DNA from 3 places in the Thiomicrorhabdus sp. genome. Region 2 is predicted to be linked to each of the others. Evidence: predicted binding sites of a transcription regulator. Region 2 holds the regulator's gene; each other region holds the start of a gene.
The links. The regulator PhoB, encoded in region 2, activates phosphate uptake and scavenging genes when phosphate is short. The targets are predictions, from matches to a motif close to GNNTGTCATAAAACTGTCANAT.

Region 1 (3,292 bases), 1.0 Mb from region 2:
AATATAAAAGTCATCACCTGGCACCAAAGACTGTTTGTAATCCAGCTCAGCCCGCACCACGACCAAGTGAATACTTGCTTTAGCCAGAGCCACAAAATCAACGTTGTTAGCTAATAAATATTCATGGCGACTATGTTCTAAATAATTTTGATAGACGGCGTTATTCACCACTTTTTGTATATCACACTCATAATCACGAACTTTCATTTCAACTTTAAACATTGCTTATATACGCCCTATTACTTAATATTACTTAAATATAATTTAATATAAAAACCAAACGATTAAGGCTCTATCCAAAACAAAGGGATAAAACCTAAAGATACCAGGCCTGATAAATTTGAAATTTATAGTATCAAAAACCAAATTAAAGTCCTAAATAAACTCCACATAATAAGTGATATAAAGCTATGGCAATAAGTGATTGGCATGAAAATGATCGCCCAAGAGAAAAATTGATTAAATTTGGTGAAAACACACTCACCGATGCCGAGCTATTAGCGATATTTTTGCGTGTAGGAGTTAAAGGTAAAAGTGCGGTGGATTTAGCTCAAGATTTACTAGATGAATTTGGCAGTTTACATAATTTACTCAAAGCCAATGAAACCGATTTTTGTAAAGCAAAAGGCTTAGGGCAAGCCAAGTATGTTCAACTAAAAGCGGTGTTAGAAATGTCACGCCGTCACTTTCAATCAGGCCTAGAAAAAGGCAATGCCTTTACCAGTCCAGAACTCGTTGCTCAATTTCTCTCTCATGAACTCTCTCATCAAAGTCGTGAACGTTTTGCCATATTGCTATTAGATCAACAACATCAATTGATTGAGCTACAAATACTCTTTGAAGGCACGCTCAACCAAGCAGAAGTGCATGCTAGAGAAGTTGTAAAAGCCGTTTTAAGTGCCAATGCAGCAGCCGTTATTTTGGCACATAACCACCCTTCAGGCGATCCATCGCCAAGCCAAGCCGATATTCAACTTACCCAATCTCTAAGCTCTGCTCTTGAACTTATTGAAGTAAGAACCTTAGACCATATGATTATTGGCGATAAAGGTCGCTGGCACTCCATGGCGCAACATAATCAAATGCTTTAATCCTCAATTTACCAGGCCTGGCATACCCAGAGATCAACCTATATGTTGTAAGCACAGGGTAAATTGCAAATCAACCTATTTAATAAAAGAGTAACAATAATCCAAACATAAAATAGCAGTCATTAAGTTGATTAACTCATTTGTTAAATATAGATACTTATAATTTATTCCCAAATAATGTTTATAACCTAAATTTTCACTTCAAACGGTTAATTCCTGTCATTTTTCTTTAAACAAAATGCTATTTTCAATTAATCCAGTTGTCATAAAACCTTTCTAAAATTCATAGCCGAACTCACAACTTATTATCCAATTACTTAGAGAGAATAAAATGAAACTGAATGCATTAAACAAAGCAATAGCTATTGCCTTAGCAGCCTCAACTATTACTTTAGTTGGTTGTGTACCTGAAGATGGTGAAACTGGAGCAACTGGAGCTCCTGGTAGCATATATTCATCAGACATTCAATTTACAGAGATTGCTCCGGCGATTACTGAGGCAGAAAAAAACAGTATTAGAGCAACTACTGAAGTAACGATTGCAGGTGACTCACAAGCCATTGGCTATACAACCTTAATCAAAACAGGTGACACTAATAATGGTGAAACATTTGGTGCCGTAAAAGACTATACCGACGCGGTGATTACTGAATTAGATGGATCACCAGTTCTATGTAACGGAACTGATACTGGAACAGGTTCTGGTTTAGACCATTTCTCATTCTTACAAAAAAACGGAAAAATTTATTCAGTTGCCCAGTTTGAGTGTGCACCTGGTGCTATGTATATGAGTGAAATAGAGCAAGCTGCTGATGGTAAATTAAGCGTTAAAGCAAACTCTTTACAATTTGTTAGCCAAAAAGAAGAATTTGGTGGTTGGGTTCATTGTGCAGGTATGACAACACCTTGGAACTCACATTTAGGTTCAGAAGAATATGAACCAAACGCCGCGTCTCCAGGAGGCAGTTACTACAATGAAGTAAGTAATAAATACTGGGGTAATGCTGCTCTTAACAGCCCTTACTACTATGGCTGGACTCCAGAAGTTAAAGTAAATGCAGACGGCACGCCTGACTATACCAAACACTATTCAATGGGGCGTTTCGCACATGAATTAGCTTATGTTATGCCAGACAACAAAACGGTTTACCTTTCTGATGATGGTACAGATGTTGGTTTATTTATGTTTGTAGCCGATACAGCGGAAGATTTAAGCTCTGGTCAACTATATGCGGCTAAATGGAACCAAACATCAAACAGTGGCTTAGGTGAAGCAATTATTACCTGGATTGACCTGGGTCACTCAACCGATAGCACGATTAAATCTTTATTAGACCCAGATAATGATTACACCACCAATGACGGTATTACTTTTGCTAATATTTTTGCAACAGAAGCTCCTACAGGCACTTCTTGTCCAACAGCCGGTTTTGTTTATACTAAAACAGCTACAGGGGCAGAGTGTTTACAACTACAAGATGTGAACAATGACACAACTGTAGATGCAGCGGATGAAGCTTTGGCAGCTCGTTTTGAGACACGTCGTATGGCGGCTTATAAAGGTGCAACAACAGAGTTCAAAAAAGAAGAAGGTATCACATTCAATGAACGTGATAACAAGCTATATATAGCTATGTCGAACGTAGGAAGTTCTATGAGTGACGGTGCTGATGATATCCAAGTTGCTTCTAATGGTTGTGGTGGTGTTTACGCTTTAGACGTCGCTAAAAATGAAACTATTGGAACAGACTATGCCGTTTACAGCATGAAAGGCCTAGTCGCTGGTACGCCAACAGATTACACAGGCACACCTTTGGAAGGTAACACTTGTGATGTTAACGGCATTGCTAGTCCTGATAACCTTACATTCCTAAAAGATACTGACATCCTTGTTATTGGTGAAGACACTAGTGCACACCCTAATGATATGGCGTGGTCGTATAACATCAAAAACGGCAAGATGGAACGTATCTTTACAGGACCATACGGTTCAGAAACTACTTCGCCTTTCTGGCACAAAAACATCAATGGAAAGGGTTACCTAAGCATGACGGTTCAACACCCATTCGGTGAGGTAGCTGGTGGTTACGTTCGCCCTGCTGGGGTAGAGACAAGAACAGAAGCTGGTTACATCGGACCTTTTGATTTCTCAAAACTAAAGTAACAATTATCTAACAGAGATAATTTTAACTTTAGCACTA
Region 2 (3,292 bases):
CCCGTAACACGTGAGCGATCTTTATCCACACGATAAAAGCGTTCTGTTAAACGAGGGATATGTTCTTGAGAAATACCTAACCCATTGTCTTCTACTTCAAATACCACGTGCTTCTTATTGGCAAACCAACGCACATAGATATCACCCCCGTCTGGCGAGTAACGGACCGCATTAGACACCAGGTTCATAAAGACACTTTTTAGAGGTTCAGGATAACCATTGATTTTGAGCGTTTCATCAATCTCAAAGAAAAATCGATGACTTTCTCCACCTAACTGCTGAGCATCAGTTTCAAGTTGTTTTAATTTTTTAGGCACATCAACCAGTTCTTTTTCAGCCGTAATAGACTCTGATTCAATAGTGGATAGAGTGAGTAAATCTTCAATAATAGACTGCATTCGATGTGATTGAGTTTCCATATGTTCGAGAGGTAAACGCCAGTTTTGTTGGTGTTCTCCAGGCGTGTCAAGCATGACCTCTAAATAACCTCTAAGCACGGTGAGTGGTGTACGTAATTCATGAGAGGCGTTGGCAATAAAATCACGGCGAATCTGAGCTAACTGGTAAAGTTCGGTAATATCTCTAACCACTAAAAGTTTGTGATTTTCAAAATATGGAATAATTTGCATTTGATAAGTACGTGACATTTTATAGGCAGAGTTCACCGTCAACGCATTTGAGAAATCTCGTTTTTTGAGATATTGAATGAATTCCGGTTGTCTAATAACGGATTCAATTTTACTGCCTTTATCTTGACGTCTTATACCTAAAAGAGACTTAGAAACGGTGTTAAACCATTCAATATTGTTGCTTTGGTCAAGTGAGACAATTGCATCAGGAATGAGCATTGAGGCTGCTTTAAATTGCTCTGATTTATAAAAATTCAGGTCGGCATGTTTTTCTAAAGCTCGTTGCTTCTTAGACACTAAATAAGTTAGTTCACTCCAAAAACCTGAAGCGGGAGGATGAGTATTTAGCTTACGGGCATCCATCCAGTCTTCAAATCTTTTCATGCTCCATAATTGACGGGCCATGTAAAAAACAATGAAAGCCAACAATGTAGCCAACCAGAAACCAGTAATCCAGGCAAAAAACAGCATTAACCAAGCAATGGTCACAATCCAGGTTAATTCACGCTTAATACCGTTAGTCAGCAAAATTAATCCTCAACAACCGAAAAGCGATAACCAGAACCTCTAATAGTTTGAATATAATCCGCAACATTAGTTGGTTCTAATAACTTACGTAAACGTCTGATATGAACATCAACCGTACGCTCCTCAACCACAACGTTAACGCCCCAAACATGATCCAATAATTGTGCTCTTGAAAAGACTCTATTTGGATGCGTCATAAAGAAATGAATTAAATTGAATTCCGTTGGTCCCAATCTTACTTCTTCATCAGCAACGTAAAAACGGTGTGACTCTAAATCTAAACGCATACTACCCGCTGTAAACTGATTAACGTCAACCTTTTCATTGGTTTGACGTCTCAATAACGCTTGAATACGGGCGATTAACGCTCTAGGTGAAAACGGCTTTACTACAAAGTCATCAACACCAGAGTCAAACCCTTTAACTTGATCTTCTTCTTCACCACGTGCCGTTAGCATAATAATGGGAATTGCTTTTGTTTTATCATTTTGACGAAGCCTTTGAGCTAAAGCTACTCCTGGAGTTCCTGGCATCATCCAATCTAAAAGAATTAAATCAGGTGCGTCGTTTAGGGCAATTTTCCAACCTTCTTCTGCATTGTTTGCCTCACTAACAAGGTAGTTAGAGGCTGTTAAAGTAAACTTTAACATATCACGGATAGCAGCTTCATCCTCGATAACTAACACTTTATTTTGCCCCATAAAGACTCCCCAAAAGTTAATAATTTATATTTATTCTTTACTTAAAGTACTTAAAAATGAATCTAATTTTTCAGAATTCATATGACGAACATCTTTACCTTTGACTAAGTAAATAATACTTTCGGCAATATTTACAATATGGGCTGAAATACGTTCACAAGCTCTTATAGAAAAGAACATTTGCATTATATATTCTGCTAAGTCTTCTGTATTATTATTCAAAGCTTCATTGATTTCTATTAATGCTTTCTTTTTTATCTCAGAAATTCGATTATCGTCATCAAAAACATCACCTAACTGAGATATATCAAGTTGTGCAAAGGCATTTAATGTTTTTTTAAGAACATCTAAATCAATTGACACCATTTCCATAAGGGCACCATAACCAGGCAAAACCTCGCAAGGTACCTCTTTAACTTTAGACATTTTAGTTGCCAGTTTTGATGCATTAACAGCCTCATCACCAATTCGCTCTAAGTCAACAGCAATACGAATAGAACTGACTACCAAGCGCAAATCTGAAGCAGTTGGTTGTTGTCGTGCCAATACACGTGCACATAAACGATCAATCTCTAATTCTTCTTTATTAACAATCTTATCAACTTGTTTAATCTCTTTAGCTAAACTCTTATCTTCACACTTAACAGCTTCAACAGTGCTTTTAATCTGAGCCTCAACAAGCCCACCCATTGAAAGAATGTGATTAAATAGTTCTTCTAAATTCTGATTGTATTGACCAGAGATGTGGGACTTAAAAAGTTCTCTTTCCATTTTGTTATTCCTATGCACAAGTTTTAAAAACAGTAATCAAATGGTTTTAAAATGTTTTAACCATATCGACCAGTAATATAGTCTTCAGTTCGTTTTACTTGCGGATTGGTAAACAAACTGTCGGTATCGGTGTATTCAATTAAATCACCCATATACATAAAGGCTGTGTAATCAGATACACGTGCCGCTTGTTGCATATTGTGAGTAACAATCAAAATTGTAAATTCTTTTTTCAGCTCAAAAATCAACTCTTCAATCGCCAAAGTTGAAATTGGATCAAGTGCTGAAGTTGGTTCATCTAATAGTAAAACTTCTGGTTTAATGGCAATTGCACGTGCAATACACAAACGTTGTTGCTGACCACCTGACATACCCAAGGCATTTTCATCCAAACGGTCTTTAACTTCCTCCCAAAGGCCTGCACCTTTCAGAGCCCACTCTACCGCCTCATCTAATACATTTTTATCTTTTACACCTTGCAGACGTAAACCATAACAAACGTTTTCATAGATAGATTTTGGAAAAGGGTTGGGTTTTTGAAACACCATACCTACACGACGACGCAAAGCAGAAACATCCATATTTTTTGCGTACATATCATCACCATGCAGAGTCATTTGACCATCCACATTAACAATATCAATTAGATCATTCATACGGTTA
Region 3 (3,292 bases), 270 kb from region 2:
TCTTTAGGTACCATCAATAACATGCAAGTTGTTTCGCCTAAAGGGGAAAGAGTGCCATTGAACTCCGTTGCCAGTTGGACAACTCAGCAAGGTTTTGATGCCATGCGACACGTTGATGGACAGCTTGCGGTAACGGTTTTAGGTGATGTAGATAATAATGCTAACAACGCTAATCAGATTTTAGAAAGCTTAAAGAATACAGCTTTACCAAAGTTAGAGAAAAAATACGGTATTAGCTATACCATCGAAGGGCAAAATAAACGTCAAGCAGAAACCATGGCCGATATGAAAGTAGGGTTATTGATTGGTTTATCAATGATTTATATTGTGCTTGCCTGGGTGTTTGGCTCTTATGGCTGGCCTTTAGTGGTGATGATGGCGATTCCGTTTGGTTTGGTTGGAGCAATTCTTGGCCACTGGTGGATGGGGCTAGATATGACGATTCTGTCTATGTTTGGTTTCTTTGGTTTGTCAGGAATTGTAGTGAATGATTCGATTATTTTAGTGAGCTTTTATAAATCATTGAGGGCATCTGGCTTAGGCATTAATAAAGCCTTAGAAGAGGCCGCTGTGCAAAGGGTTCGTGCAGTAATCTTAACGTCACTGACTACCATTGCTGGTTTAACGCCACTGTTGTTTGAAACTTCTTTACAAGCTCAATTCTTAATTCCAATGGCAACAGCGATTGCTTTTGGTTTGATGTTCTCAACCTTTTTAATCTTGTTGGTGCTTCCTGCCATGCTTTCTATTTATGAAGGTTTTATGGATAAATGGGCTCCCAAAAATAAACACAAAATTGAGAATGAGGGTTCTGTAACTGGCGTTATATAGCTGTCACAATAGCTTCATAACTCTTTAACCCAGGTTTAGCCTGGGTTTTTTATATTGCAAAATAGCTTTGTGTAACAATTTTTTAGTAACTCGTTGTTATAAAAACAGAGTTTGTGTATATTGCAGTTTGTGAAAAAACTGACTTTATACGTGGTTTTTATTAAATAAAAGCAATCAATAGATAAGAAAACTTGATGATTTTGTCATTTTAAGAGAGAATAATCGTCCAAATTTATATTGCGGTAGTTATTGAAGTCCTTTTTTATAATCAGATGATGTTGATAGTAAACCTCTGAAACTTCAATAAGATTACCCCGCAAGTACCGAATTTTTAAAAAAGTTGAGGAAGTTGTATGGCAACTCGTAGAGATCTAGCAAATGCAATCCGTGCGTTAAGTATGGATGCAGTTCAAAAAGCAAATTCTGGTCACCCAGGTGCTCCAATGGGTATGGCGGATATCGCTGAAGTATTGTGGAACAGCCACATGAAGTTCAATCCGACAAACTCTAAGTGGGCTGACCGCGATCGTTTTGTACTTTCAAATGGTCATGGTTCAATGCTTATGTATTCTCTATTACATCTTTCTGGTTACGACCTAAGCATGGAAGACATCAAACAGTTCCGTCAGCTACACGCTAAGACGGCTGGTCACCCAGAATATGGTTATGCAGAAGGTATTGAAACAACAACGGGTCCTCTAGGTCAGGGTATTACTAACGCAGTGGGTATGGCTATCGCTGAACGTACTCTAGCAGCACAGTTCAATAAGCCTGGACACGATATCGTTGACCATAACACTTATGTATTCATGGGTGATGGTTGTTTAATGGAAGGTCTTTCTCACGAAGCGTGTGCAATGGCTGGTACTTTAGGTCTTGGTAAGTTAATCGCTTTCTGGGATGACAACGATATCTCTATCGACGGTAACATCGGTGACTGGATGGAAAAAGGCGTTCCTGGACGTTTTGTTTCTTATGACTGGCACGTTATTCCTAACGTTGATGGTCACGATGCTGACGCAATCAATGCGGCAATCGAAGAAGCTAAGAAAGTAACAGACAAGCCTACGCTAATCTGTACTAAGACAGTTATCGGTTTTGGTTCTCCTAACAAGTGTGGTACTTACTCTTGTCACGGTGCACCTTTAGGTGATGATGAAATCGCTCTAGCACGTAAAGAACTTGGTTGGACTGCTGGTCCATTCGAAATTCCAGAAGATATTTACGCTGGTTGGGATCATAAAGCTCAAGGTGCTAAAGATGAAGCAGCTTGGAACGAGAAGTTTGCAGCTTATAAAGCAGCTTACCCAGCTGAAGCAGCAGAATTTGAACGTCGTATGGCGGGTGAATTACCAGCTAACTTCGAAGTAGATATGGATGCGTTTATCGCTAAGACTCAGGCTGAAATGCCTAAGCTAGCTTCACGTCAAGCTTCGCAGAAAACAATCGAAGAACTAGGTAACTTACTACCAGAAATGTTTGGTGGTTCTGCTGACTTAACAGGTTCTAACTTAACTAACTGGTCTAAGATGGTTAAGGTTAACAAAGAAAACGCTGATGGTAACTACCTATCTTGGGGTGTTCGCGAATTCGGTATGGCTCACATGATGAACGGTATGGTTCTTCACGGTGGTTTCAAAGTATTCGGTGGAACTTTCTTCATGTTTATGGAGTTCATGCGTAATGCTTTACGTATGTCTGCACTGATGAAAATCGGTACTATCTATGTTTACACTCATGATTCTATCGGTCTAGGTGAAGATGGTCCTACTCACCAGCCAGTTGAGCAGTTAGCAACAATGCGTGTTATCCCTAACTTCCAAACTTGGCGTGGTTGTGATGCGGTTGAGTCTGCTGTTTCTTGGAAAATGGCTATCATGCGTGATAAAGCTCCTACGGCATTGATTTTCTCTCGTCAGGCATTAACTCCGATGGAACGTACACCTGAACAAGTAGCAAACATCGAAAAAGGTGGTTATGTATTGAAAGATTGTGCTGGTACTCCAGACATTATCTTCATCTCTACAGGTTCTGAAGTAGGTCTAGCAGTTGAAGCAGCTGAAGCAATGGATGCAAATGTTCGTGTTGTTTCTATGCCTTGTACTAGTGCTTATGATGAGCAAGATCAAGCCTATAAAGATTCTGTTCTTATTCCTGGTGTTAAACGTGTTGCAATCGAAGCTGGTGTTGCTGATGGTTGGTACAAGTACGTTGGTCTTGATGGTGGAACAGTTTGTATGTCTACTTTCGGTGAATCAGCACCTGCGGACGAACTATTTAAAGAGTTTGGTTTCACAGTAGAAAACGTTGTTGCTACAGCAAACAAAGTTTTAGGTAAATAATTGTTAGCCATCGTTAAGATGGCAGTATTATTTACAGGTTAAATATTTAAATTTTTTATTAAGTCAGGTCTGTTTATCATTTACGGGCCTGGTAACAATTGGAGTAAAACTCAATGACT

Region 1: a site for PhoB is predicted at 1,350-1,371, ahead of ACORJQ_RS03290 (PhoX family protein). Genes of this name have one in related genera too.
Region 3: a site for PhoB is predicted at 957-978, ahead of tkt (transketolase). Genes of this name have one in related genera too.

The regions. Positions count from the first base shown of each region.
Region 1 is NZ_OY759719.1:790,796-794,087, reverse strand. It holds gene ACORJQ_RS03300 (acyl-CoA thioesterase) at 1-222, opposite strand, end outside; gene radC (RadC family protein) at 411-1,091, shown strand; gene ACORJQ_RS03290 (PhoX family protein) at 1,423-3,255, shown strand.
Region 2 is NZ_OY759719.1:2,468,494-2,471,785, forward strand. It holds gene phoR (phosphate regulon sensor histidine kinase PhoR) at 1-1,157, opposite strand, end outside; gene phoB (phosphate regulon transcriptional regulator PhoB) at 1,160-1,858, opposite strand; gene phoU (phosphate signaling complex protein PhoU) at 1,889-2,629, opposite strand; gene pstB (phosphate ABC transporter ATP-binding protein PstB) at 2,686-3,292, opposite strand, start outside.
Region 3 is NZ_OY759719.1:40,338-43,629, reverse strand. It holds gene ACORJQ_RS00175 (efflux RND transporter permease subunit) at 1-831, shown strand, start outside; gene tkt (transketolase) at 1,185-3,173, shown strand; gene gap (type I glyceraldehyde-3-phosphate dehydrogenase) at 3,287-3,292, shown strand, end outside.